One region of the Fictibacillus sp. b24 genome, then DNA from elsewhere that is predicted to be linked to it. Evidence: riboswitches for the same ligand, from Rfam matches in the RefSeq annotation. Region 1 holds a riboswitch; each other region holds the start of a gene.
What was found. Region 1 has a riboswitch for S-adenosylmethionine ahead of QUF49_RS16250 (PLP-dependent aspartate aminotransferase family protein). Riboswitches for the same ligand answer to the same signal wherever they lie in the genome.
Positions count from the first base shown of each region.

Region 2: it holds a riboswitch for S-adenosylmethionine, as region 1 does, so the genes downstream of both, QUF49_RS12565 (2,3-diketo-5-methylthiopentyl-1-phosphate enolase) here and QUF49_RS16250 (PLP-dependent aspartate aminotransferase family protein) in region 1, are expected to answer to the same signal.
Region 3: it holds a riboswitch for S-adenosylmethionine, as region 1 does, so the genes downstream of both, QUF49_RS09410 (DUF2292 domain-containing protein) here and QUF49_RS16250 (PLP-dependent aspartate aminotransferase family protein) in region 1, are expected to answer to the same signal.

Region 1 covers NZ_JAUCES010000005.1:3,112,639-3,122,561, forward strand. The annotation lists gene acsA (acetate--CoA ligase) at 1-33, opposite strand, end outside; gene QUF49_RS16230 (ABC transporter ATP-binding protein) at 30-758, opposite strand; gene QUF49_RS16235 (ABC transporter permease) at 773-1,618, opposite strand; gene QUF49_RS16240 (aliphatic sulfonate ABC transporter substrate-binding protein) at 1,641-2,627, opposite strand; gene QUF49_RS16245 (hypothetical protein) at 2,718-2,879, shown strand; gene QUF49_RS16250 (PLP-dependent aspartate aminotransferase family protein) at 2,874-4,664, opposite strand; SAM riboswitch class I at 4,858-4,973, opposite strand; gene QUF49_RS16255 (hypothetical protein) at 5,150-6,259, opposite strand; gene QUF49_RS16260 (hypothetical protein) at 6,397-6,792, shown strand; gene QUF49_RS16265 (nitroreductase family protein) at 6,796-7,443, opposite strand; gene QUF49_RS16270 (hypothetical protein) at 7,533-7,754, opposite strand; gene QUF49_RS16275 (hypothetical protein) at 7,839-8,360, opposite strand; gene QUF49_RS16280 (phosphatase PAP2 family protein) at 8,451-9,062, opposite strand; gene QUF49_RS16285 (general stress protein) at 9,170-9,601, opposite strand; gene corA (magnesium/cobalt transporter CorA) at 9,666-9,923, opposite strand, start outside.
Region 2 covers NZ_JAUCES010000005.1:2,419,426-2,429,348, reverse strand. The annotation lists gene QUF49_RS12580 (carbon-nitrogen family hydrolase) at 1-69, opposite strand, end outside; gene QUF49_RS12575 (pyridoxal phosphate-dependent aminotransferase) at 176-1,342, shown strand; gene QUF49_RS12570 (hypothetical protein) at 1,545-1,718, shown strand; SAM riboswitch class I at 1,741-1,862, shown strand; gene QUF49_RS12565 (2,3-diketo-5-methylthiopentyl-1-phosphate enolase) at 1,940-3,181, shown strand; gene QUF49_RS12560 (2-hydroxy-3-keto-5-methylthiopentenyl-1-phosphate phosphatase) at 3,178-3,849, shown strand; gene QUF49_RS12555 (methylthioribulose 1-phosphate dehydratase) at 3,846-4,511, shown strand; gene QUF49_RS12550 (1,2-dihydroxy-3-keto-5-methylthiopentene dioxygenase) at 4,489-5,025, shown strand; gene QUF49_RS12545 (AI-2E family transporter) at 5,364-6,452, opposite strand; gene asnB (asparagine synthase (glutamine-hydrolyzing)) at 6,612-8,459, shown strand; gene QUF49_RS12535 (MATE family efflux transporter) at 8,502-9,857, opposite strand.
Region 3 covers NZ_JAUCES010000005.1:1,806,917-1,816,839, reverse strand. The annotation lists gene cysC (adenylyl-sulfate kinase) at 1-33, opposite strand, end outside; gene sat (sulfate adenylyltransferase) at 2-1,195, opposite strand; gene QUF49_RS09415 (phosphoadenylyl-sulfate reductase) at 1,221-1,928, opposite strand; gene QUF49_RS09410 (DUF2292 domain-containing protein) at 2,024-2,128, opposite strand; SAM riboswitch class I at 2,255-2,359, opposite strand; gene QUF49_RS09405 (sulfite exporter TauE/SafE family protein) at 2,572-3,468, shown strand; SAM riboswitch class I at 3,511-3,615, shown strand; gene QUF49_RS09400 (homocysteine synthase) at 3,736-5,055, shown strand; gene QUF49_RS09395 (hypothetical protein) at 5,153-5,329, opposite strand; gene QUF49_RS09390 (GntR family transcriptional regulator) at 5,522-6,253, shown strand; gene gntK (gluconokinase) at 6,297-7,835, shown strand; gene QUF49_RS09380 (GntP family permease) at 7,854-9,200, shown strand; gene QUF49_RS09375 (P1 family peptidase) at 9,478-9,923, opposite strand, start outside.

The DNA of each region.
Region 1 (9,923 bases):
AGCGACTGGCTGTATGGTGGCTAGTCTTGTCATTGCGGTTCACCTGCAGCTTTCTTTTCGACGTTTAGTAGATTTAAGATGTGCGCTTTTAGTTTGGATAGATACGCATCTCCACGTGTTCTAGGCTTTGGTTTCTCGACCAGGACTTCAGCGTAAACCTCGCCTGGCTGACCTTTTAAAATGAGTATTCGATCACATAGATAGAGCGCTTCGTCAATGTCATGCGTGACGAGGAGCATTGTTGTTTTCTTTTTTTGCCAGATCGATAATAGAAGATCTTGCAGCTGCATTTTTGTAAAAGCATCTAGAGCACTGAACGGTTCATCTAAAAGAAGAACTTCTGGTTCTGTAATGAGCGCTCTTGCAATCGCAGTCCGCTGCGCCATTCCTCCAGATAAGTCTTTTGGATAATGATCTTCAAAACCCTTAAGGCCAACAAGGTCTAAATAGGTTTGATATTTATTAGAAGTTCTTTCTTCTTTTTTTAAGCCGAATGAAATGTTTTTGCGCACGGATAGCCATGGCAGAAGGCGAGGTTCCTGAAACATCATACCGACTCCATTGCTTTCTTCATTACTTGATATCTTGCCTTCATAATGTGGATCAAGTCCGGATAGTACACGTAGCAACGTGCTCTTGCCACATCCGCTCGTGCCTAAAATCCCAATGATTTCTCCTTTATCTACAGAAAAATTAATGTTATGAAACCCCGCTTGATCGTTATTAAACGTTCGTTTTAATCGTTTTACATTCAGCATCTATTCCCCTCCTTCTACACCTGATTGTTTATGCTGTCCTGCCATTTTAACGAGCGATATTCAATCCATTTCAATAACGCATCTGTACCTTTTCCGAGTATGGCAAACAGCAGTATGCTCGCAATAACCGTGTCCGGTGAATACGTGTTCTGTCCGACAACAAGCAGATAGCCTAATCCTTCACTAGCTCCCATCAGTTCTGCTGCTACTACAAACATCCAGCCAAGTCCCAGTCCGCTTCGCATACCTGTGATGAACGATGGCAATGCAGCTGGCAAGATAATGCGCTTCGTTAACTGAAAGGGTGTGAGTTGATAAATTCTTCCTACTTCGATCAGCTTACGGTCAACGCCTTGAATGCCTGCCACGATATTCAAATACACCGGGAAGAACACACCCACTGCTATCAATGAAATCTTTGAAGGTTCTCCAATCCCCATCCAAAGAATGAAAAGCGGTACCCAAGCAAGAGAAGGAATAGAACGGAATGCTTGAAATAATGGATCTAAGACCTGTTCTGCCGTTTTGGCATAACCAACGACCGCACCAATCACAACTGCTGCTATTGTACCGATTGCAAATCCTAGTAAGACACGAGTCAATGTGATGGACACGTGACCAAATAGTGAACCATCTGTATACATGCTTATAATTTTCTCTAAAATAACGCTTGGTGCCGGAAGCAGGTGTGGCGCAAGAAGCCCTGTTTTAGCAGCAATCTCCCAAGCGATGAGAAGGATGACCGGCAGAATGGACCCTAAAACAAATCCTCTGCCCATCTTAAATAATCCTTTTGAAGTAGAGAGCTTTTGAGGGGAAGCTCTCTGTCCCAATTTCCATTTTTGTGTTTCAGATATCATCGACACTTCCTCCTCTCACTCTTTATTTTTTGACTATTTTCTCTGCGTATTTTGGATTGATCAGTTCACTTACAAGCTTTTGGACGTCAGTATCTTTTTTGACAATCTCTTCTGCCTGGAGAACTTCGCCTGCAGCCGATATAGCTTTTTCGTGCTGTGATCCTGGAACAGGTTCCGAGAAGTTATTTCTTTCGAGTTGTTTTTTAGCGACATCTTCTTTAATCCCCGCCTCTTCAGATAAAAGTTTTGCTGCTTCTTCAGGATTTTCCAGTGTCCATTTTCTTGCTTTTTCGTATAGCTCAATCACTTGTTCCACCTGCTTCGGGTGGTTTTTTGCAAACTCAGAGCGTACGTTTAACGTTCCATACGTATTAAAATCAGGGTTACGGTAGATGTACTGTGCACCGGATTCTACTTCTGTTCTGGCCATATGCGGATCTAAGCCGGCCCAAGCATCCACTTGCCCTTTTAGTAAGGCGTTGGCACCGTCTGCGTGCTGCAGATTTACGATTTGTACGTCTTTTGCAGAAAGGCCAGCATCAGCAAGAGCTCGCAGTAAGAAGATGTGCGGATCCGTTCCGAAAGTTGCCGCTACCTTTTTACCTTTAAGGTCTTTCACATCCTTAATCGGTGAACCATCCTTAGCAACAAGTGCTGTCCATTCAGGCTGTGAATAGATGTAAACCGATTCAATTGGTGCTCCTTTGTCTTTTGCGATAAGTGCAGCAGCACCAGCAGTAGATCCGAAATCAACACTATCTGAATTCAAGAACTCAAGTGCTTTGTTGCTTCCCTGGCTCTGAACCCATTCCACTTCAATGCCTTCTTTTTTAAACGTTTCTTCTGCCCAGCCGAACTTTTTGAGTGCTAAGCTTGTTGGTGAATAGAATGCGTAATCCAATCTGATTTTCTCAGGTTTTTCCCCTTCTTTTGCAGAGCTTGAACAGCCTGCTAACATTAATGCGCCAGCGATACCTAGACCAAGCGCTACCTTTTTCCAAATCTTCATAATATGTTTCCCTCCACTTTTTCTCTCTTTTTCTAAATTTTCTAATAGGCATTGATTTAGAGGTCATTTGTTATTTACATCATTGACAAGTTGATTGAAGCGCAAGGTGGGAGACTCCTGCGGGACAAGCGGTCAGGTGAGACCCTTAAAGGCGCAAAGCGGCAAGGGGCTCACCGCCTGCCCCGCGGAAAGCGAGCACCTGGAGCGGAAATCAACCACATTCAAAAGCTACAAAGTTTAACTTATTTATAATTCACAAGCATATGTTGCAATTGTTCCTCTTAAACGCTGAGCTTCTTTGTACGTACATCTGTTATGAACAACATCAATCCCTGCTTCTTTTGCGATCCTTGCTGCTTCTGGTGAAATAACGCCTTCTTGCAGCCAGAACACTTTCGGCTGAGTAATAGCCGCTTCTTTCGCCAGTTCAACCGCTGCTTCAGGACTTCTAAACACTTGAACAACGTCAATTGGAAACGGGATGGACTTCAGATCTGGATAGGCTTTTTCATCAAGCACTTCGGTTTCTCTTGGGTTAACCGGAACAACCTTATATCCGAGGCGCTGCATTTTTCTTGCAAGTCTGTGACTAGGTCTTGCTGGGTTTGAACTTAAGCCCACTATAGCAAGTGTCTTTGGCCGTTGAATTTCTTGGCCGTTCTCTGTTGATCTGTATAGTGATGATTGCAATGCCCAGCGAATGACCCCTTCATCATTGATTGTGATCTCTGTTTTATCCGATTCAATTCCCGTTGCTACCTGTATAGCGCGATCAAGATCATTCGTAAGATCTTTCACCGATTCAAGTCCGATAGATAAGCGAATGAGCTCTTCTGTAACACCTGTTGCAAGCAACTCTTCACCGCTTAGCTGCTGATGTGTTGTTGAAGCAGGATGGATAATTAATGATTTAGCATCTCCCACGTTTGCAACATGTGACCATAGAGAAATGTTGTTTATAACTTTGCGGCCTGCATCGCGGCCGCCTTTAATTCCAAAGTTTACGATTGAACCGAAGCCGTTTCTTAAGTACTTTTTAGCCAGTTCATGACTTCGGTGAGATGTTAGCCCAGGATAGGACACCCAATCGACTGCTGGATGTTTCTCAAGATACTCCGCAACTTCCTGCGCATTTTTTGCATGTTTTTCTACTCTTAAGTGCAGCGTCTCTAAACCTTGTAAAAGAAGAAAAGCATTATGCGGGCTTAAGCAAGCTCCAAAATCTCGTAATAACTGGACACGCAGTTTCGTAGCAAATGCCAACGTTCCAAAATCATTTGCATATCGAAGTCCGTTATAGCTTCTATCAGGCTCCGTGAACCCCGGGTACTTTTCTGAGTTCCAATTAAATCGTCCTCCATCAACCACCACTCCGCCGATTGCTGTTCCATGACCGCCGATCCATTTTGTAGCCGAATGGATGACGATATCAGCTCCCCAGTTTAAGGGCTTTGTTACATATGGTGTCGCGAACGTGTTATCAATGAGCAGCGGCACTCCATTTTCATGCGCGATGTCCGCTACTGCTTCAATATCTAGAACATTCAGGCTCGGGTTTCCGATTGTTTCAGCGAAAAAAGCCTTCGTATTTGGTGTAACCGCCTTTCGGAAATTCTCTGGATCTTCAGCATCAACGAATTTTACGTTGATTCCGTATTTCGGTAGAGTAGTAGAAAATAAGTTGTACGTTCCGCCATACAGATTTGTAGCAGCAACGATCTCATCACCAGCATGTGCAATATTTAGAATAGCTAGGGCGATGGCTGACATGCCTGATGAAGTGGCCACCGCTGCAACACCATCTTCTAAGAGAGCTACTCTTTTTTCAAACACATCCACTGTCGGGTTTCCAATTCGGCTATAGATGTTGCCTGGCTCATCGAGTGCGAATAGACTTTGTGCGTGATCGGTATCTGAAAAAACATAGGAAGTAGTTTGATAGACTGGCACTGCTCGCGAACCTGTCGTTGGATCGGGCGCTTGGCCTCCGTGTAAAAGCAATGTCTCAATATCGTATCCGTCAAAAGATTTTGTCATGTTAGTCTCTCCTTGTTTTTTGTGAAATTAAGTTAATAAAACCTATAGGAAAACTAGGGATAAAGGTTAGTACTTTTCCCTTGTCTCATATGCAACTTTTAAATGAAAATGGATTTCGGTGTGAAGTATTATGTTGAAGAAAAATAAGGGGAAAAAGAAAAACCCCCTTCCTAAGAAGAGGGTTTTGGTCCTCCTCTTATCTTTCAGATCAAAAACGATCTGTAGGAATTGGCACCTTTCCAAACCAAATGTGGTTTGTTGGTTGCCGGGCTTCATCGGGCCTAGTCCCTCCGCCTCTCTGGATAAGAGATAATTAAATTATGTTTAACACATTACCGTGCTGATGTTTGTATTGTTCTTGAATAGGATTATAGAGGAAGACGTTTTAAAAAGTCAACCGTTTTTTGAAAAATCATAAAAGTTATACAAAAGACTTAGTGTTCAACTGTCAGCTTTGAATTAAGATTATGCCCATGCTATGCCAATTATGCTAACTTTGTTCCACTTTTTTCATCGGTCCACTGAAATTCTTCAATCCTTTTCACAAGTACCGGTATTCGGTTGGCGATTGCCTCCCTTTCTCCGTAACGAATTTTTTGTTCAGACGTTAATTCATCAGACTGGAGCAGTTCCCAATGCGATGCAGCTAAACTTGTCAACTGAATGAACTCTTCTTGTTTCACTCTCTGTTTTACAATAAGGTCGCCATTAGAATATCCTTCTAAAAATCCATCTGCCATTCTGTGCAATCTGTCTTCAAAACGATCAAATTCATGTTTTGCATAGCGTTGTGCATTAAAGAACGTCGGGTACAGAGTTCGGTAGTTATTCATTAAGTTTCCAGCTAATGAATCTCCGCTATATAGAATAGGCACTGGATCGATTAGACTTACTCTGCCGTCTAAGTGAAGCAATAAATTTTCAGTTGAAGTATCTTGATTTGTAAAACTTATTGTTTGGTGTTTAATCTCTCTATTCTTCATACATTCTTGAAGCTGAATAAGAGCTGCTGGCTGTATAGAGCTGTTATAAGTATCTATAAACTTTTTAAAATCAGAGATATACTCTTCGTTCTCTTTCTTCATAAACTCAGAAACATTCGACTGAAGCTGACCTTCGATGTTCTTTCCGTTCCATTGCAGATATCCAAAGCCTTTTAATCCATGTTGAGCATCATTCATATTCCTGAAGAACTCACCCAATTCTGCACCTACTTGAAACGCTTCTACATATGTAAAATGTTCAAGTTTAATGGCTTTACCTGCATACGACTCAACCGTAAACGTTTTGTCTTTTTCTACATGGTAGTAAAAGAATTCTGGACAGATTCCCGGCTTAACTGAGTTAGCGAGTTCATAGTACGCTTTTGTACCAGCATATTCGGCGTAAGAAGCCGATTCATCAAACTCAACTTTTCTGCCATATGCTTCTGCTTTAGGAAACCGAACGACTACCGGGTCACCCGTACGCAACTGAACGAGATAAGCATAATGCCAAGCCCCTTCGCCTAAGTATTGCACTTGCGTTGGATCTTTAAGCTCTCCAAGTCCACTTTTTTGCAGAGCATAGTCAATCAAATCAAATGTCTCTTTCATAAGATGTTCCTCTTTCTTTTTATGAAAATACGTTTTATGAAACACATATTCGGTAACTGTCGAAAAAAATCCTTTTTTCATTTAAAAATTTGTAGGTCTGAAGTCACAGGGAGATGGATGAGTGGAAGATACAGAGGATGGGATTTCAAAGTTCTGAGGCGTTTCGTATGGCGCTCGTATTTTTCGTATGGCGCTCGTATTTTTCGTATGGCGCTCGTATTTTTCGTATGGCGCTCGTATTTTTCGTATGGCGCTCGTATTTTTCGTATGGCGCTCGTATTTTTCGTATGGCGCTCGTATTTTTCGTATGGCGCTCGTATTTTTCGTATGGCGCTCGTATTTTTCGTATGGCGCTCGTATTTTTCGTATGGCGCTCGTATTTTTCGTATGGCGCTCGTATTTTTCGTATGGCGCTCGTATTTTTCGTATGGCGCTCGTATTTTTCGTATGGCGCTCGTATTTTTCGTATGGCGCTCGTCCAGCGTGCACGATGTGCCGCTGAACGAGCTTCAAACCATAAAAATTTCTTGTAAGTCTTAATCTACGTATGTCACGATCTCTTCTACTGCTTTTCGTGCCAGTTTTTTCGGCTGATCTTGCGGATGACCAAGTGATATGACCATATTGATCTGCTTCTCAGACGAAATATCCAGATATTCACGAATTGCATCTTGAGCCAATAACACAGGGCCTGTCATCGGACATGAACCTAGACCACGCGCATGTGCTGCCAGCATTAAGTTCTGGATTGCGAGACAGCTGCTCTTAATCCCTTCTTCTTCCCATACGGATTCTTCCGCAAGCTCGATCGGATCAAAGATTTTTTCTCGGAACTTCGACTCGTATGGAGTAGCTAAACAGATGATTAACACAGGAGCTCCTGAGAATGCTGTTGCATAAGGACCAAACGAACGAGTCAGTAATTTCGCTTCCTTCGTTTTGCCGTTGCCTTCCGCTCTGGCTGCCAATTTATGAATAGCATCCCACGTCATCTCTTCAATTTTTTTCACTTTATCTTTGTTGCGGATTACGATGAATTCCCATGTTTGAGAGTTGGTATCACTCGGCGCATAGCGAGCGCAATCCATGATCTCATAAATATCTTCTTGAGCAACTGATTCATCTGTAAACTTACGAACACTTCTTCTGCCGTGCACGATTTCTTTAAAATCTTCGTATTTCATGATTGTCTCCTCTGACTCAATGAATGTATTAACTTCTTGTATTATACAAAAAATTGGAACCGTCTACAAAACACCTAAAAAAACAGTGCCTATTTCGCACTGTTTTCTGCATCGATCTCTTTTTTCGTTTTTATTCTTAAGCCAATTACAATTAGAGATAGACCTAATAAAATACTGACAAAATTCAGCGGGTCCACATTTAGGCTTTCTCTTTGGACATTTAATTTCTCTACATACGTTCCGATCAGATACGTGCTAATTAGAACGATTATTCCGGCAGTAATCAACCCGGCTTTTACATATGGTTTCATTGTAAAACCACCTTTTCCCTTTTACATCTAACTTATTCTAGGAAAAAGACAGAATACCTTTTATCTAAAAACTAATCGAGTGAACTAATTTGCTTTTGCTAAATTCATATGCTTCTCAACAAATGATCGAACGTTATCCTCTTCTTTTTTCTTAATCACGAACTCCACATATTTGTCACCCGTATGAAAACGAACCAAACCCCAGCTCGGATATCCAGGGTTTTCCGCCTGAAGTCCTGTAATCCAATCTACGGAATCGATCTGTTTCCAGTTATAAAACTTTGTAGCAGAGACAACACCTTTTTTACCGATCGCACCTCGCAAGAACTGAGTGAAATAAAGAAGTGTGAGTATAACAAGTAAGCAGATCATTAAAATATTCACAGGCATGGAGAGCTTCAAAAAACCAAATCCTTGCGTGACGAGAACAATAATAATGATCTCATTTGTCCAAAAATTCTTTTGTGTATATTCTCCGCTATATGACAATCCGTAAACAGGGACGGCTCTCTTTTTATCTTTAAAATTTTTGAAGAGGTGATAAAGTGCTATGCCGATTCCAGATGCAATTAAGATACCAAATACCACGTCTAATAAAATACCCATGTAAAACACCCCGCATTTCATATATAGGTATATACGAAAAATATTGGAAAAAGTTTCAAAACCACTCATAAAAAAAGACGCTAAAAATGCTTAGCGCCTAACAAACAATTGATATGTTTTTATAACTGCAGAATTGTAAAACACTCCGCCAGCTATTCCTGCAATTACATCCAGCACATAATGAACGCCTAACTTTACTCTGCTTACCCCGATTAAAAATAGAAACACGATATAGCCTGCTATAATCTTAGTGTTCTTATATAAGCCGGAGAAACTAAGCAGCAAGCTATAAAAGGCAGCTGCATTCATAGCATGAGCACTCGGGTACCCGTACGGACTAGCTTTGACTCTTCTTTCCCATTCAGGAGGTGTTCTTTTAAACAGCTGTTTAAAAAGTGTGGTTAAAAGCCGGATGCCAATTATGTTAAAGATCATGATGTTCCTTTTATCTCGATCTCCTGTGTTATTGTAGCTTAGAAACAAGATTATACCTAATGGAATCGTAAAAAAACCTGATCCCAGCCTAGTGAAAAACAGCATGAATGGATTTGAAAAGAATTTTGAATCATAAATTGACCGGCTGCAGCTTTCATCAAGTGAACGGTATGGATCTTGATTTCTCACAATTGTTAAAACGATAAAAACCGTCCCGGTAATCAATAAAACAAGAATGGATAAGGAAGAAGTTTTCGTTTTTTTCATAGAGTCCCAACACCTTCATCATATATACTGAAGTTATTTTTTTCCTGGAACCCTATTTCTATACGAAAAAAGACACCTCATCAAAAGGTGTCTTCCTAAGTATTGCATTATTTTCGTTCCACCATGACGAGAATCTTTCCGTCCTGCAGATCCTGCATGTAGCGTTCTGCATCATCTTTTGTCACGTCCATATTTAGAAGTATTTCTTTCATATCCTTTTCACCGTCATCAAACATTGCTGCAAAAGGACCAGCTGCGAGAAGAGGACCAACACCTGGAACCCCAAGGCCCGGAACGGCGATACCGCCTCCGATTCCTGTTAAAAAGCCGGCAATCGTTCCATAAGTGGCATTATCCACGTCATCGTCCAAAACTCTTTCTTCTTTAACATGTGTTTCGTCAGCAACACTGTCTATCATTTCATCGTCTTTAGCAACAATAGAAATTTCGGATGGATGATAGCCTTTTTCAACGAGTGCTTTGATCGCGCCAACCGCTTCTTCTTCTCTTGTGTATGTACCGATAATATCTTTTTTCATTTGGTTTCCCTCCAAACGGTTCTTTACATGTAGGTTCCCCTGTTAAACACATTTTAAACAGCTGTTAATCCTGTTCGAACCACCCTTTTTTCTTAAACCAAATGGACATCACGATACCTAATAAAACCATAAAGCCAAGTACGTAAAAGTAACCATTCTCTGTTTGAAGCTCTGGCATGTTAACAAAGTTCATTCCATATAATCCCGCAATGAACGTTAATGGCATGAAGATCGTTGTGATGACCGTTAATGTTTTCATGATATTGTTCATTCGATACGAGTTTAACGAAATATAGTTATCCCGAATATCTGACGTCATCTC
Region 2 (9,923 bases), 690 kb from region 1:
GTCAATGTGTTCATAGTTTTTATCAGGATTGCCATACTGGACATCTACTTGTATACAGGCAATTTTCATAATTGGACCCCCATCGTGTAAAAAAGTCTTTACAGAATTTCCTTAAGCGTATAACATAACTGATTAGAATTTCAAGAACATTCAAATTAGACTGGAAGTGATCGATGTGAAACGTTTTGAACAGGCCGAAGTAATGGGGAAGCTGCCAGAGCAATTTTTCGCCAAGCTTGTAAAAAAAGTATCTCACTATGTAGAACAAGGCTATGACGTTATTAATCTTGGACAAGGAAATCCAGATCAGCCAACGCCTCAGCATATTGTTGAAGCTCTAAAAGAGGGGGCTGACAGACCTGATTATCATAAATACTCACCGTTTCGCGGACATGGATTTTTGAAGCAGGCAGCTGCAGATTTTTATAAACGAGAATATGGTGTGTCACTCGATCCAGAGAAAGAAGTTGCCGTACTCTTTGGTGGAAAAGTGGGTTTAGTAGAGTTATCACAGTGCTATTTAAATCCAGGGGATGTTGCGCTCGTTCCGGACCCAGGATATCCGGACTATTGGTCAGGTGTAGCGATGGCAGGAGCGAAAATGGAGACGATGCCGCTTCGGCAAGAAAACGATTTTTTGCCGCGTTATGATGAACTTTCACATTCGGTGCTTGATGCAGCAAAACTTATGTTTTTAAACTATCCGAATAACCCGACAGCTGGAGTAGCCAGTGAAGCATTTTTTGAAGAGACCATCGAGCTTGCTAAAAAGCATGATATTTTAGTTTGTCATGACTTCGCGTATGGTGCGATCGGATTTGATGGGGAAAAACCTATTAGCTTTTTACAAGCTGAAGGAGCAAAGGACGTAGGAATTGAAATTTATACGCTTTCTAAAACGTACAACATGGCAGGATGGCGCGTTGGGTTTGCTGTCGGCAACGCATCTGTTATCGAATCTATTAATCTGCTGCAAGATCATTTTTATGTGAGCTTGTTTGGAGCGGTGCAGTATGCAGCAGCAGAAGCACTGAACGGTTCACAGGAATGTGTGGATGAATTGGTCGAGACTTATGAAAGACGACGTGATGCGTTCATCGGGCGTTTGAATGAAAACGGATGGAACGTGGAAGCTCCAAAAGGATCCTTCTTCTGCTGGCTTCCTGTACCAGAAGGATACACATCTGAAACATTCGCAGACTATTTGCTGGAGAAAGCCCACGTTGTAGTTGCACCAGGAATTGGGTTCGGAAGTGAAGGCGACAACTATGTCCGCGCTGGCCTTTTGACATCTGAAGAACGATTGATTGAAGCTGCTGACAGAATTACTAGGCTGTTTTAGAAGGCTATTTTAAAAGTTCCTTCATGGACAGTTGATTGAAGTGGAAGATGCGAGACTCCTGCGGGACGAGCGGGCAGTACGAAAAGTGGAAGTGGCTCGTTCAGCCCCGACAAGCAAAAGGTGAATGGGCTAGGAAGGCGCTCTTTGCCTTCTGGACCATTTAGCTTTTGACCTCGAGGGGCTAGCCACTGCAACTAGACAAGTGAGACACTTAAAAGTGAAACGTAACGAATGTGGCTCACCGCCTGCCCCGCGGAAAGGGAGCACCTGGAACGGAAATCAACCACTCTCAAGAGCAACAAAGTATATCTTAAAAGCAACTTCTAGAAAAAAATTGGTTGACAGATTCTTCATGCCCTGTCATAATCACAATTAAAATTATATTCTAACAATTTGCACTCTTATTAAGAGCAGGTGGAGGGACTAGCCCGATGAAACCCGGCAACCATTCAGCTTTTTTATTTAGCTGAAAACGGTGCTAATTCTTGCAGCCTTACGAAATCAGGCTGAGAGATAAGAGGAAGCGGAACTGTCACTATTATGACGCCCCTTCCTCGTGAAGGGGCTTTTTGCGCGTTTGAAAGGAGTTAAACCAACATGAGTAAAATTACAGCGACGTACTTAGTACATGACAAAAAAGAAAACTTAGAGAAAAAAGCAGAAGGAATTGCACTCGGTCTGACCGTCGGTTCCTGGACAGATCTTCCTCAGCTCGAGCAGGATCAACTTTTAAAACATAAAGGAATCGTTGAAGAAGTGATTGAACTTCCTGGAGATGTAGCTGCTGATCAGTATCTAGGCAGCAAAAGAACTAGAGGTTTGCTAAAGATTTCATATCCTTCAGCCAACTTTTCTAACGATCTCCCGGCCATCCTTACTACAGTTTTCGGAAAGCTTTCTTTAGATGGAGAGATCAAGCTGATAGATTTAGAATTTGATAAACAGTTAGAACAAAGTTTTCCAGGTCCAAAATACGGTATTTCCGGAATACGAGATATTCTTGGTGTTCAAGATCGCCCTCTTGTAATGAGCATCTTTAAAGGAGTTCTTGGTAAAGACCTTTCATTCTTTAAACAGCAGCTTTATGAACAGGCATTAGGCGGCGTGGACCTTGTAAAAGATGACGAAATTTTGTTTGACAATCCGCTTACTCCTTTTGAAGAACGAATTAAGACGGCAAAAGAAGTGTTGGATTCCGTTCAGAATCGTACAGGTGAAAAGACACTTTATGCGGTGAACCTGACAGGCAGAACAAGTGAGCTTCGTGATAAAGCAAGACGCGCAGCAGAATTAGGTGCGAATGCATTATTGTTCAACGTTCTGTCCTATGGGCCAGATGTGCTGCAAGAATTGGCAGAGGACAAAGAGATTCCGCTGCCAATCATGGCGCATCCGGCATTATCGGGAGCGATTGGCTCATCTTCCCTTTACGGAATCGGGTATTCAGTTTTGCTAGGAAAACTGCTTCGCTATGCTGGAGCTGACCTTGTGTTGTTCCCGTCTCCATATGGAAGTGTGGCGCTCGATCGCAATGAAACATTAAGCATAGCTGATTCATTAACGACAGACGTTATTTCACTGAAAAAGTCATTCCCGGTACCGTCAGCAGGTATCCACCCAGGTTTAACTCCCGTTTTATATAACGATTTTGGCGTAGATAGCGTCATTAATGCAGGTGGCGGAATTCATGGGCATCCTGATGGAGCAGCAGGCGGTGCAAGAGCGTTCCGTCAGGCTGTAGATGCGGTTGTGAAAGGTGAAGACTTTGAACAATACGCAGAGAAACACGCTGAACTTCAAAAAGCCCTTGAGCTATGGGGAGGGGTGCCGGTTAAATGACGAGAAATGGATCTGTAATCTTTTGCGATTTTGACGGCACAGTTACCGAAAAGGATAACATTGTCGCGATCATGGAGGAGTTTTCGCCTGATGGCTGGCAACCAATCGTGAAAGATATATTGAATGAAACCATCTCCATCCGTGAAGGGGTTGGAAGGATGTTTTCAAGAATATCTTCAGATAAAAAGCAAGAAATTATCGAATTCGTATTAACCCGTTCTAAGATTAGAGACGGCTTTCAGGAGTTTATTGATTTTACCAAAGCTGAAAAAATACCGCTTTATATCGTAAGCGGGGGAATTGATTTTTTTGTCAATCCTGTCCTGGAAAACAAAATTATGCCTGAGCACATTATCTGCAATGCTAGTGACTTTTCAGGTGACACGATAAAAATTCTATGGCCGAACGCATGTGATGATTTGTGTACGAACGATTGCGGCTGCTGCAAGCCCTCTGTCATTCGTCGATTGGATCATCAGTACAGAGATGCAGAAAAAATTGTAATCGGCGATTCAATCACCGATTTGCAAGCTTCCAAATTAGCTGACTTCGTTTTTGCAAGAGACTACCTGATTGAAAAATGTGAGGAAAACCAAATTTCTTACACACCTTTTGAAACGTTTCATGACATTATTCATGCATTAGAGAAAAGAGGTGTACGAAGTTGAGTAAACAACAGCGCTGGAATGAGCTTGCTGATGTAAAAGATGAACTCGCTGCACGAGATTGGTTTCCAGGCACAAGCGGGAATGTTTCTATAAAAGTCAGTGAATCACCGCTTGCCTTTTATGTATCAGCAAGCGGAAAGGATAAAACGAAACGTACTTCTGAAGACTTTCTTCTAGTTGATGAGTATGGCAGACCAGTTGAAGAAACTCAACTTAAAGCTTCAGCAGAAACAGGCATTCATTGTGAAGTCTATCGCTTAACAGATGCTGGCTGCTGTTTGCACGTTCATACGGTTGAGAACAACTTGATCTCAGAGTTGTATGGAGATCAAGGGGAAATTACTTTCCAAGGTCAGGAGCTGATTAAAGCATTCGGAATTTGGGAAGAAGACGGCAGAATAACTGTTCCTATCGTGGAAAATTATGCAGATTTAATAAAGCTTTCTGAAGCCGTTGGTGCAGTAATAAAGCCTGACACGAAAGCAGTACTTATTCGAAATCACGGTATCACTGTATGGGGCAGAAACGCATTTGAAGCGAAGAAGCACCTAGAAGCTTTTGAGTTTTTATTTTCTTACCACTTAAAATTGCAAACTCTATCTTTTTTTAATAAAAATAACTCATTTGGAGGCGTTAAAAATGGCACAACTACGATTTCATGATAACAACGAAAGAATTGAAAACCAAAGTGAAGTAGAAGCTTATTTAAACTCACAGGAAGTTATTTACGAAAAATGGGACATTGAAAAGCTTCCGGCACATCTTCGCGAGAACTACGCGTTAAGTGATGAAGATAAAGCAGAAGTGATTCAAACTTTCCGCAGCGAGATCGACGATATTTCTGAGCGCAGAGGATATGTTACTGAAGATGTAATTTCTCTCTCTGACGCAACACCGAACTTAGATGAACTTCTGAAAAATTTTTTAGCAGAACACCACCACACAGATGACGAAGTTCGCTTTATCGTTTCAGGACACGGGATTTTTGCCATTGAAGGGCCAAACGGAAGGTTTTTTGATGTAGAACTAGAGCCAGGAGACTTGATCTCGGTTCCAGAAAACTTCCGTCATTACTTCACACTGCAAGCAGACCGCAAAGTAGTAGCGGTACGAATTTTCAAATCAAAAGAAGGCTGGGTTCCGATCTACGATAAAGAGCCACAAGAAGCTAAATAATGTTAAGGAAGCATACCTTTTTTTTTTGAAAGGTGTGCTTTTTTATAGAATGAACCCTATTTCTATAAATCTAGATGACGTCGGAAGCTCGTTCAGCGGCATTTATGCTCGCTGAACGAGCGCAAAATGAGATTTACGAGCGCAAAATGAGATTTACGAGCGCAAAATGAGATTTACGAGCGCAAAATGAGATTTACGAGCGCAAAATGAGATTTACGAGCGCAAAATGAGATTTACGAGCGCAAAATGAGATTTACGAGCGCAAAAATTTTACAATCCCAATCCACACAAAAAAGCACCGGTACTACAGCCGGTGCTTTCTCCTATTCTTACTTATCCTATAATTCTTTCGTTCTTCGTAAATTAATTAATCTGTAAGTATGCAACGCAATAACCTTCAATACAGCATATACAGGAACAGCTAGGATCAAACCGAGTAATCCGCCAAGACTTCCAGCTACAAGCAAGATTGAAATAATTGTCAGGGGGTGGATGTCGAGCTTTTTACCCATCACTTGAGGTGAGATGACATTCCCTTCAATTTGCTGAGCTATAACCATCACGACAAGTACTTTGATGACCATAGCTGGAGAATCTACGATTGCTACGATAAGTGCTGGCACAACTCCGATAATGGGACCGAGGAACGGAATTACATTCGTGAACATGGCGATGATAGCGAGGATTAGAGAGTACTCAATCCCGATCACCAGGTATCCAATGTACAGCATTGTTCCAACGCAAACACTGACTAAGATTTGACCTTGAATATATGAGCTAAGCGCGATATCCATGTCTTTTAAAATTTTTGTTCCATTATTACGCTGTCTTTCAGGCAACGTTTGCAGCACCATTTGTGGTGCTTTTTCGCCTTCTTTTAACATGTAATAAAGAATGAACGGAACCGTGACAAAAATCATAACAATGTTGGTAATGATTCCGATAAAGTTTGCGATGTTCGTTCCAATGGTTTGAGCACTGTTGGAAAGATAAGCTGACACTTTATCCGAAATCTCTTTTACATCAAACTGTTCACTTTCCTGGAAACGATTTACCCATTCGTTTTGCTGCAGATCATTCAGTTTTGAACGAATAGCGTCAATCAAAGCTGGGGTATTTTCTACTAAATTACTTACCTGTCTCTGCAGTACTGGACCAATGGAATAGAACAATAGTACAAAAAGTCCGATTGCAAGCAGATAAATGAGCAGGATGGATAATACCTTAGGAACGTTTCGTTTATGTAAAAACTGAACAACGGGACGGAACAAATAGTATAGAACACCGCCTAGCAAAAACGGGAAGAATAACGTTTGTACAAGAACGACGATGGGTCTGAAAATAAAATCAATCTTTGTTCCGACTAAAATAATAAGAAAAATGAGGAGCAAACCGTAACCAATACGAAAAAACTTCGACTGTGGCATCCAATAATCACCTTTATCTTCTGAAATATGTATTCATTATATACAAATTGGTAGATTATGCACAAATATTTTCCGAAACACCCATACAGGGGTAAAAGCATATGCTGAGTAATGGGCATACGTACTAGAAATGGAGTTTGTATAGAAAGGATGAAACCAATGTGCGGAATAACGGGTTGGGCAGATTGGAATCGTAACCTCATTAAAGAAAAAAATATTTTAATTAAAATGGCGACACCTTTATCTAAAAGAGGGCCAGATGCACTTAATGTCTGGAGCACCACACATGCAGGCTTTGGTCACGCTAGATTAGCCGTTGTTGATATTGAAGGCGGCGTTCAGCCAATGACAAGGTCAAAGAACAAAACAAACTATACCCTTTGCTACAACGGTGAATTGTACAATACAGAAGATCTCCGGAAAGAGCTTTTACAACTAGGCTATCGTTTCGAGGGGCACTCTGACACCGAAGTTCTGCTATTTTCCTATATAGAATGGGGAGAAAGCTGTATTGAAAAATTTAACGGAATCTTTGCGTTTGGCATCTGGGACGAAGAGAAGCAAAGCTTATTTGTTGCCCGAGACCGTTTAGGAGTAAAACCTTTTTTTTACACAGAACAAGGCGGCATGTTCCTATTTGGTTCAGAAATAAAATCAATATTAGCTCATCCTGACATTAAGGCTGAAGTTGACCGGGAAGGTTTGCAGGAAGTATTTGGCCTTGGACCATCTCGAACACCAGGTAACGGGGTTTATAAAGGCATAAAAGAACTGCGTCCTGCACATGCAGCCACGTATACGAAAAATGGGTTAAAGATTTGGCGCTATTGGAACGTTGAGAGCAAACCTCACCAAGATTCGCTCCATGATACGATTGAAAATGTACGATATCTTGTAAATGATGCAGTTACTCGGCAATTAGTAGCAGATGTACCTGTTTGTACTTTTCTTTCAGGGGGACTGGATTCCAGTGCAATAACCGCAATCGCGGCAAATTATTTTAAAGAAGAAAATAAAGGTGAACTTCACACGTTCAGCATCGACTATGTAGACAATGATAAATATTTTAAAGCAAGCGACTACCAGCCGAATTCAGATGCGTACTGGATCAATCAAATGGTGGAAGCGACAGGTTCTGTTCATCATAGCTGTGTAATCGACAATGAGCTATTAATCAATCATTTGAGAGAAGCAGTAACAGTTCGTGATCTCCCAGGAATGGCTGATGTAGATTCTTCATTATTATGGTTCTGCCGGCAAATTAAACCCCAGTCTACTGTTGCATTGTCAGGTGAATGTGCAGACGAGATCTTTGGCGGATATCCATGGTTTCATAAAGAAGAGCTTTTAAACCGTCCGATGTTTCCTTGGATGCGTTCAACAGAAGCCCGTCAAAATTTGCTGCAAGATTCTTGGTCTAAAAAACTGAATCTAGCATCTTATGTTCAGCAAAGATACGGAGAAACGGTGAATGAGACACCAGCACTGGATGGAGAGACAAAGTTAGAAGCTAGACGCCGCGAAATTTTTTATCTCAATATGATTTGGTTTATGACAACTCTCTTAGATAGAAAAGACCGTATGAGTATGGGAGCTTCATTAGAGGTAAGGGTACCGTTTGCCGATCATAGAATTGTAGAATACGCATGGAACATTCCCTGGGACATGAAGATGTTAGACGGAAGAGAGAAGGGGATCCTGAGAAAAGCATTAACAGGAGTTCTTCCGAAAGATGTATTGTACCGCAAGAAGAGCCCATATCCTAAAACGTTCCATCCGGATTATACGAATGGAGTTAAAGACTGGCTGCAATCTATCGTTTCGAAAAAGGATTCACCACTTTTTGAAGTGCTAAACCGCAAAAAAGTGCAAGAGATCATTGATACGAACGGGGAAACTTTTAAAGAGCCATGGTTTGGCCAACTGATGACAGGACCACAGCTAATGGCGCATCTTGCGCAAATAGATAGCTGGTTAACTGATTATAATATTAATATAGTTGATTAATTAAAAAACCGGAAAACGTCATGTTTTCCGGTTTTTACCTATCTAAGCAGTAGCTTCTCTTTGTATGATATGCTGCTTTTGCCATTTTCTCTTTCGCCACCTCGAAAGCATGAACAACCCTCGAAGCCATTCGTCTGCTGTAAACGCAAGCCAAATCCCAACTAAGCCTAAATCAAACGTAATGCCTAAAAGGTAGGCTAGAGGTACACTTACACCCCACATGGAAATGACGCCCATTACAACTGGAAACTTAACATCACCAGCCGCACGTAAACTTGAAATAATAACAAGGTTAAAAGAACGACCTGGTTCAAGTAACAATGTTAAGTACAACAACAAGGTACCTTCTCTAATAATCTCAGGGTTATCTGTAAATATGGAAAGAAGCGGTTTTGCAAACAGAGAAGCAATCCCAGCCATCAAAAAGCTAATGATCATGGCGTACGTCTGGCTTTTCAAACACATTTTATACGCAGAATCATACGATTTAGCACCAATTAAATGACCGATTAAAATCTGTGTACCTTGCCCAATCGCAACCGCAAACAGGAAGATAAACATCATGATATTAAATGTATAAACCTTCGTTGTCAGCGCAGTTGTTCCGATCAGCGTAATAAAAAACGTAATCAGCATTTGAGATCCGCTGTACGAAAGATGCTCGCCAGCAGAAGGCAATCCGATTTTTAAGACGCTCTTAATGTGCAGAGGGAACAATTTAATAGAGCTTGAAAAGGGAAGAGGAATAGAAGATCGCTTAAATAATAGATAAAGGATCACCACTAAACCTAGAAAACGGCTGACAGAAGTCGATATTGCTACACCTTCAACTCCTAAAACAGGGAAACCGAACGCTCCAAAAATAAATAAATAGTTACCAAAAACGTTTAAGATGTTCATGCCGATCGTGACATACATTGCATCTTTCGTAAATCCATAACTTCTGATAGCAGCTCCTATCGTCATAATGACAGATTGAATAAATGAGAATCCTCCAACAATCAAAAGGTAGCTGGATGCTTCAGCCATTAACTCAGGTGGTGTGTTCATCCATCTTAAAAACACATCTCCCCAGATTACTAATATGGCACTTAATATCAATCCAAAAAGCAAGTTTCCCATTATCGCAACAACTGCAACTTCAGCTGCGGTTCTCTGCAGTTTAGCTCCAATCGCTTGTGCGATGACGACACTTGCACCTGTAGCCACAAAACCAAACATGACGATTACGATCGATAACAGCTGGTTGGTAAGGCCAACTGCAGCTACTGAATGGTCCGAATATTGACTAAGCATAAGTGTATCCGCGTTACCCATTAACATATGAAGCATAATTTCTATAAAAATCGGCCACGTAATGGCAAAAAGGGAAAGCTTTGCGGCTTTGTTTCCTTTCATGTACATCCCTCTCCATCGTGTTGATTGAATATTTTCCTATTGTAGCAGGAAAGTTAAGTAACTGAA
Region 3 (9,923 bases), 1.3 Mb from region 1:
ATCATGCCAGATGATATTGTGTGGTTTGTTCATTTGAATCTCCTTTTCGCTCTTTTTCTTCCTGTTCTCTTAGCCCTTTTATTAAGACTTCTACTACTTCTTTACGGCTAAAAGTGCTAGGCGGCAGTTCACCATTACGAAGCAGCTCTCGTACCTTTGTTCCAGATAGAATCACATGATCTTCACTTGAGTGAGGACACGTTTTGGAAGAGGCCATTGCTTCACATTTTTTGCAGAAAAAGCTGTGTTCAAAGAAAAGTGTTTGTATTCCAATCTCATCCTCTGTAAACTGTGAAAAGATTTCTTGTGCTTCGTATGTCCCGTAATAATTACCTACTCCTGCATGATCACGGCCAACTATAAAATGTGTGCAGCCATAATTTTTTCTAACGAGAGCGTGGAAAATCGCTTCACGAGGACCTGCATAGCGCATGGCGGCTGGAAACACAGCTAGGAAGACACGATCACTCGGATAATAGTTTTTCAAAAGAACATGGTAGCTTTCCATTCGAACATCGGCTGGTATATCATCAGACTTTGTTTCACCCACGAGCGGGTTTAAGAAGAGACCATCCACTGTTTCAAGCGCTGTTTTTTGGATATATTCATGTGCACGGTGAACGGGATTTCTCGTTTGAAAACCAACAACGGTTTTCCAACCCAAATCCCTAAAAGTCTTTCTCGTATCACTAGGATCGAGATGATAGGCTTTACATTCTTTCTTCTCAGGACGTTTAACAAGCGTGATGTCTCCGCCTATATACACAGAAGGACGATCCAGCAATTTCTTTACACCAGGGTGATCGTAATCCGTAGTTTTGTAGACTTTCTCTGCTTCTATTTGCTTAATGGGAGAATAGATATCTCCAACCAGCAGGACACCGTAAGTATCTCCTTCGTACGTTAATCGAACTTCTTCACCTGTGCTGAGTCCTTCAGCTGTTTCACGATTAACGGGTAACGTGATCGGAAGACTCCAAACCGTACCATCACTTAGCCTGATATCATGAACAACAGATTGATAGTCTTCTTGATTTAAAAATCCTGTTAACGGACTATATGCTCCTATAGCTATTAATTCAAGATCACTAAGTGCTGTCGCATCGAGAGTGATTTCTTTTTGTATGTGGTGATATGATGTGTCAGGCTGATAACGATTAATCAGTTTTCCCCCGTGGGGCAGTATTGTACTCATACGTTCTCTCCTCCAGATCATCTTTTTATTGGCTTTGATGAAGTCCGCATTCTAGCTTCTCAGTCCCTGACCATCGTCCAGAACGAAGGTCATCTGCGGTTTTTGCTGTCTGTGTACATGGCTCGCATCCTATACTCGGATAGCCGTTATCGTGAAGTTTGTTATACGGCAAATCATTTTTGTGTGCGTAACGCCAAATGTCTTTCCAAGTCCAATGAATGAGCGGGCAAATCTTAATACTTTTAAATCGTACATCCCGGTTAATGAATTGCGTGTTTTGCCGGGTAGGAGACTGTTCACGGCGCAGTCCAGAGAGCCAGGCAGTCACTCCGTTTAGCTCCTCTTCTAAAGGAATTACTTTTCTAATCGCGCAGCAGTGATTCGGATTAACTTTCCATAGCTCATCACCATGTTTGTTTGCTTGTTCTTCTAGTGAGAGAGCTGGGGACTTCAGTTTGATGCGAAGTGAAGGGTATCTTTTCTTAGCTGCCTCGATGACTTCATACGTTTCTTGAAAATGAAGGTGCGTATCTAGAAACACGATTTGTGCATCTGGCTTCACTTGATGAACAAGATCAACTAGGACGCTTCCTTCTATACCAAAACTGCAAGCATAAACCAGCTCCTCGTTGTATGTTTCATAAGCCCACTTCAAAACATTTAGTGCGCCTTTTGTAGAGTTTTCACTATCAAAATCTTGAGTTTTGTCCTCCCATGTCTCGTATGTTAGCAATGCCTTACCTCCTTTTTGCCATCAAAAAAGCGGCTTTAACGTTTTTAGGGCTGTGCCCATTCGTTAAAACCGCCTCTAGTTTTCTAGTCAGCGCATTATTTAATTCTTACCTTCTCGTTTTTTTCAAGCTGAATTACTTTTCCATCTTGCACGATCAAAGTAATGGATCCAAATTTGATATTGCTCAGCATTTTTTGCAGCTGAGGAAGAAAATCGTTTGCACTATTTTCGTTCGCCACTCCACTGCCTCCCTTTTTAAATCAAATATCTCTTACAAAAACAAAAAAACCTTCCCATTTCGGAAAGATAGTGGAGGTAAACGTATTACCTTATCTTCCAAAATGTAAAAACATTCTGCTGGAGTTAGCACCTTACGATCGCAGGTTGCCGGGTTTCATCGGGCCAGATCCCTTCACCACTCTTGATAAGAGTTTAATTTTTAAAAATCATATCACATCTGAAGGGGATATCAAGACCTATTTTTTAATTTTTCTTTTTTTACAAAATATTTAAACAAACAGTTGACATTTTGTCTTTTTGGAACATATAGTAATAACTAAAATTTCATCCGCATCGCTGATCGGAAAACCGAAGGCTCTTAACATCACTTGTTAAGGGCCTTTTTATTTTGAGGAGGAAAAGTATGAAAAAGTTAATCGTATTAGCTTTAATCGGACTTGCTGCACAGTTGATTGATGGTTCACTTGGAATGGCATATGGAGTAACTTCAACATCTTTGTTATTAGTAGCAGGGATTGCCCCTGCGGCTGCCTCGGCATCTGTCCATCTAGCAGAAGTCGTTACAACGGCAGCATCAGGAATTTCTCACATTAAGTTTGGAAATGTTGATCGCCAGGTTGTACTTCGTTTAATCCTGCCTGGTTCTATCGGTGCTTTTATAGGAGCATGTTTTTTAAGCAGCCTTCCTGGAGATGTAGTAAAGCCCTATATTTCAATCTTTCTTATTTTGCTGGGTGTCTATATTCTGTATCGTTTTCTTTTTAAGCTTGGTGAAAAACGAGCAGCCGCGAGTAAGCCTTTTACAAAAAAACAACTTCTGCCGCTTGGTTTGTTAGCAGGATTTTTAGATGCTACAGGCGGTGGCGGATGGGGTCCTGTCACAACTCCAGTCCTTATGGCAAAGCAGGATATGAAAACAAGAAAAGTGATTGGTTCTGTCGATACGAGTGAGTTCGCTGTAGCAGTGTCTGCTTCCATCGGTTTCTTTATTTCGCTAGGCTGGGAACAAGTCGAATGGCTTTGGGTAGGAGCCCTAATGGCTGGCGGAGTAATTGCAGCTCCAATTGCAGCTTGGCTTGTCCGCTTGATCCCTTCACATATCTTAGGCGTTCTAGTGGGAGGATTAATCATCATCACCAATATTCGAACACTCCTTCTTACAGTTGGACTGTCTTCCGATACTATGTTCTCAATCTACTTTGTTCTTGCTGCCTTTTGGGCTGTTGGGATTATCTATGCTGTAAAAAGCAATCCTGAAAATAAAAATCCGAAATTTTTAAAAAATTCTGTTGACTATTGATTATGAGCTATGTATTATAAATCTTAATTCAATATTCAAATCTTCTTATCCAGAGAGGCGGAGGGACTGACCCTATGAAGCCCGGCAACCAGCGTACACGCATGGTGCTAATTTCAGCAGAACAATTAACGTTCTGAAAGATGAGACTTCGATCGTGTGAAATCATCGGGACCTCTTCTTTTGGAAGAGGTCTTTTTTGTTGGATAAGTTGAAACTGAATTTAAATTGAATGCTAAAAAATTTAAAATGCTGAGGAGAGATTTGAAAATGAGCGACCAAACTAAAAGCGAAGCAAGACAGTATGGATTTGAAACCATTTCACTGCATGAAGGACAAAAAGTAGATCCAACGACAGGTGCTCGAGCCGTTCCGATCTATCAAACCACATCCTATCAGTTCAACTCTACAGAACATGCGGCTAACTTATTTGCATTAAAAGAGTTCGGGAACATCTACACGCGTTTGATGAATCCGACGCAAGATGCATTTGAGCAAACAATCGCTAAACTTGAAGGTGGTGTTGGTGCACTTGCCCTTGCGTCTGGTCAGGCTGCCATCACAAATGCCATCTTCAATATCGCAGGTTCCGGTGATGAGATTGTTGCATCCACTTCCCTTTATGGCGGGACGTATAATCTTTTCTCTGTAACGCTTCCAAAACTCGGTATCCAAACAAATTTTGCTGAGATCGATAATCTTCAATCGCTTAAAGATGCGATTACGGAAAAAACAAAAGCAGTCTACATTGAGACGATCGGAAATCCCAAAATTGATGTAGCCGATATTCAAGCAATTGCTGACATTGCACATGATGCGGGAGTTCCACTTATTGTAGATAACACACTGGCTACTCCTTACCTATGCCGTCCGATCGAACATGGAGCAGATATCGTTGTTCACTCCGCAACGAAATTTATTGGCGGTCACGGAACATCAGTCGGTGGTGTAATCATAGACTCTGGAAAATTTGACTGGAGCAACGGTAAGTTTCCAGGTCTGACAGAGCCAGATCCAAGCTATAAAGGAATCGTGTACACGGAAGCATTCGGTCCGCTTGCGTATATTTTAAAAGCTCGCGTGCAGCTGCTGCGTGACTTAGGATCTTCCATAGCACCGTTCAACTCGTTCTTATTCATCCAAGGGCTAGAAACGCTAGCTCTTCGTATTGAAAGACACGTAGAAAATACATTAAAAGTAGCAAAGTTCTTAGAAAACCATCCATCCGTTGACTGGGTCAATTATGCGGGCTTACCGAGCAGTCCTTATTATGAACTCGCTCAAAAATACTTGCCAAAAGGAGCGGGTGCAATTCTTACGTTTGGTGTTAAAGGCGGTGTTGAGGAAGGTAAAAAATTAATTGAAAATGTCAGCATCTTCTCTCACCTTGCAAATGTTGGAGATTCTAAATCGCTGATTATCCATCCTGCGAGTACAACACACCAGCAATTATCAGAAGAAGAACAAAGAAAATCAGGTGTTTCACCCGAGTTAATTCGTCTTTCAATCGGTATAGAGACAGTGGATGACCTTATCTATGATCTTGATCACGCACTGAAAGCGATCGCTCTTTCCCCGAGTGGATTGTAATGTTAGAACAGCTCAGAGCATCTTTGCTCTGAGCTGTTTTAATTAAGAATAGTAGGTATACTTCTTTAACTATTATTATAAAACTACTTTTTACCATTCATCGGTCAACGGATTTTACGGTACGTGTTCTCCTATCTATTACACGTTCGCCGATAAAAGTGCTGTGACCACCTGTGAAGTAGTCGATTCCACCTGTACATTCTCCGTGACCACCTGTAAAGTAATCATTTTCACCGGTAGATCCAGCGTGACCACCTGAAACTCTAAAATCCATACCACCGAGAATCCTTCCTTTACAACCGTAGTACTTCTTTTCCCACGTTTACAATCATCATCTTCACCTAAAGCGAACTAGCATCCACATTTTGATTCATAACACTTAAAAATAAAGCGCTTGCATTTTCATAAGCATGTACTATAATACTTGTATACAAGTATACTCGTTCTATTAAAGGAGGTTATTTTATTGAACGAATCAAAGGATTCTCTTTATCCTGCAAAATGGTTATCTAAAGCCTCAACTGGTGAGCGTGTAACATGCGAGCTAAGAATGCGAATCATTTCCGGGCTGATTGAAAGCGGTACCATACTCTCTGAAAATAAATTAGCTGCTGAATATAATGTAAGCCGCTCACCTATTCGTGAAGCGTTAAAGGTTCTTGCAAGCGAAAATCTTATTCGATTAGAACGCATGGGTGCAGTTGTCACTGGAATAACAGAAAAAGAAGTTGAAGAAATATACGATGTACGATTGATGATCGAGACATTTGTTTTTGAACGTCTTGTTAAAAAGGACACTACGGAATTAGTGACAGAGCTCAACAAGATTTTAGAAATGATGCAAATTGCTATGAAATACAAAGACGCGGATGAGTTCGCCTTTCAGGATGTCTTATTTCATGAAACAATCATTCGCGCTATCGATCATTCCTACATTACGATGATCTGGAATAACACAAAACCAGTAATGGAAAGTTTCATTTTATTATCAATGCGCATGCATTTTAATGAAAAGTACGATGATCTTTCCCGTATCATGAAAAACCATGAACTTTATATCGATGCCATCTCTTCAAAAAACAGAGACGTCATGATTCAATCACTGCATCAAAACTTTGATGATGTACAAGGAAAAGTAGATGATCTATGGATGTCACAACAAATGCTATCAAGAGCAAGGGAGCAAGAAAAGGAGTAAACAAATGTTAGATATCGACGGTACACAGCAAAGAAAAAGCTATATGGTAGGAGTCGACATCGGTACCACAAGTACGAAGGCTGTTATGTTTAGTGAAAATGGTGAGGTGATTGCACAAGAAAATATCGGTTACCCGCTTCATACTCCTGATATTTCAACAGCTGTTCAAGATCCAGAACAAATTTTCCAAACAGTTTTGCAAACCCTTACAAATGTTGTAAATCAGTCAAAATGTTCACCTGAAGAGATTTTGTTTATCTCATTTAGCAGTGCCATGCATAGCGTTATTGCGATGGATCATAACGATCAGCCATTAACACCTTGCATTACATGGGCAGATAATCGAAGTGAAGCTTGGGCTAGGAAGATAAAAGAAGAACTGAATGGTCATGAAATATACAAAGTAACGGGTACACCGATTCATCCGATGAGTCCATTAAGCAAAATCTCATGGATTGTAAATGAACAACCTGAAATTGCTGCCAATGCTAAAAAATATATAGGAATTAAAGAGTACATTTTCAAAAAGTTGTTTAATGAATATGTTGTTGATCATTCTTTAGCTTCGGCGATGGGTTTAATGAACTTAAAAAAGTTGGATTGGGATGAAGAGGCCTTAAAAATCGCAGGTATCACACGTGATCAACTCTCTAACTTAGTCCCTACAACTGCTGTTTTCACAAATTGTCATTTAGATTTAGCGAAACAGATTGGTATAAATCCAGAGACACCATTTATTATTGGAGCCAGTGATGGTGTATTATCTAACCTTGGAGTCAATGCGATTGGCAAAGGTGAAATTGCTGTCACGATTGGTACAAGCGGTGCCATTCGAACTATTATTGACCAGCCGCAGACAGACGAAAAAGGCAGAATCTTTTGCTATGCTCTAACCGAAAACCATTGGGTAATCGGCGGGCCTGTTAACAATGGGGGCGTTGTCCTACGGTGGATTAGAGATGAATTTGCAGCATCGGAATTAGAAACAGCAAAACGATTAGGAATCGATCCTTACGAAATTCTAACCAAGATTGCTGAACGCGTGAGACCTGGTGCTGATGGATTGCTATTCCATCCTTACCTTGCTGGAGAACGTGCTCCATTATGGAATTCAGATGTACGAGGTTCATTTTTCGGACTAACCCTTTCTCATAAAAAAGAACATATGATACGAGCTGCCTTAGAAGGTGTGATCTACAATTTATACACTGTGTTCTTAGCATTAGTAGAATGCATGGATGAGCCTGTAACCCGTATCCAAGCAACTGGCGGGTTCGCACGTTCGGAGATTTGGCGTCAAATGATGTCAGACATATTTGATACAGAAGTGACTGTACCCGAAGTTTTTGAGAGTTCCTGTTTAGGAGCATGTATTTTAGGGTTATATGCTACAGGAAAAATAGAGTCATTTGAAGCCGCTTCTGAAATGATTGGCAGTACTTTTAAACACACACCTAATGCAGAAGCCGTAAAAGAGTATAGAGAATTATTACCGATCTTTATTAGTTTATCTAGAAAACTAGAAGAAGATTATACACGTATTGCAGTTTATCAAAGAAGCTTAAGCAATAAAGAAAAATAACATCAGGAGGATTTTATCATGCCCTTATTTATTGTAGCTTGTGGAATTTTAGCGTTATTGCTATTAATCATGTATTTCAAATTAAACACGTTTATTTCATTAATCATCGTTTCTTTTGGTGTCGCGTTAGCGCTTGGAATGCCGCTTGGCGAAATTGTTAAATCGATTGAGGCGGGATTAGGCGGAACACTCGGTCATCTGGCGTTAATCTTTGGTCTTGGTGCCATGTTAGGTAAATTAATTGCTGATGCCGGCGGTGCACAACGAATTGCCATTACTTTAATTGAGAAATTTGGAGAGAAAAAAATTCAATGGGCGATCGTTGTTGCTTCATTCATTATCGGTATTGCCCTATTTTTTGAAGTAGGTTTAGTATTATTGATTCCAATCGTATTCGCGATTTCAAAACAATTACGCGTTTCTATTCTTTATCTCGGTATTCCAATGGTAGCTGCTTTATCTGTTACTCATGGATTCTTGCCTCCTCACCCAGGACCAACCGTAATTGCGGGCGAATTTGGTGCTAACATTGGTGAAGTGCTGCTTTACGGTTTCATTATTGCGATTCCAACTGTTATTCTAGCAGGACCAGTATTTACGAAGATCGCTAAAAAAATTGTTCCGGATTCATTTAATAAAACCGGTAATATTGCATCATTAGGTGAACAAAAAGTATTTAAATTAGAAGACACACCTTCATTTGGTATCTCTGTATTTACGGCAATGCTTCCCGTTATCTTAATGTCTATCGCAACCATTATTACCTTGGTTCAAAACACAATGGGAATCGCGGATAGCAAAACATTTGAAATCGTACGTTTTGTAGGTGATGCTTCTACTTCCATGTTGATCTCATTATTAGTAGCCATCTATACAATGGGACTAGCAAGAAATATCCCGATCAAAACCGTTATGGATTCATGTACAACAGCGATTACACACATCGGTATGATGCTTCTAATTATTGGGGGCGGTGGTGCTTTCAAACAAGTTCTGATTAACGGTGGTGTTGGTAACTATGTAGCTGATTTATTTAAAGACACTACCTTTTCACCCATTCTACTTGCATGGATGATTGCAGCCATCCTTCGTATATCTTTAGGTTCTGCAACCGTTGCAGCTTTAACTACTGCAGGGCTCGTGATTCCATTGCTGGGCCAAACTGATGTTAATCTAGCGTTAGTTGTACTTGCAACAGGAGCTGGTAGTTTAATAGCCTCACATGTCAATGATGCAGGTTTCTGGATGTTCAAAGAATACTTTGGTTTAAGTATGAAAGAAACGTTTGCGACTTGGACGTTGCTAGAAACCATTATTTCAGTAGCCGGATTAGGATTTATCTTATTACTGAGTTTGTTTGTATAAGGATATTTGAAAGTAGTTGATTTCCGTTCCAGGTGCTCGCTTTCCGCGGGGCAGGCGGTGAGCCACATTCTTAACGTTTCACTTCTAAGTGTCTCACCTGCCCGCCTGTCCCGCAGGAGTCTCACACCTTGCACTCCGATCAACTAGTCAAAGAAGTAAATAAACAAAAAGATTTAAAAGCTACAATCCTTTAGTAAACAGCCTTGTATAGAAAATATTTTTAGCCCTATCAGATCATATTTCTGATAGGGCTTTTATTAAGCTAAAATTGCCTTCACTATAACTGCATATCAAATTCCTTCAATAAATCTTTGAAAGCAGGTCGTTCATTTCCATCTCTGCCTATAACATGGGTAGCTGTGATTAATGAATTTAACACAGCTTCTTCAACCGCTTCCCCAACTGCTCGAAATGCAATATCCATATCTTCTTCATGAATTGTTGGAATCGTTAAACAGTCAGCGGATTTATCATGTGGTATTTTAGTAGCGGTAGAAAAACCAATAACCACTTCCCCGCTTCCATGGGTTATGATTGATCCTGTTCTGGACAAACCTGCTACAGATCTTTTTATTATTCGGTTAAGCTGCCGTTCAGAAACAGTAAGATCGGTTGCCACAATAACCATCACTGAGCCCTTATCTTTTTCTTCCCACGACTTAAGAAGAGCCTCTTTCAATTCCAGACCGATAGCTCGTCCCTTTATCATCAGATCACTCAGAA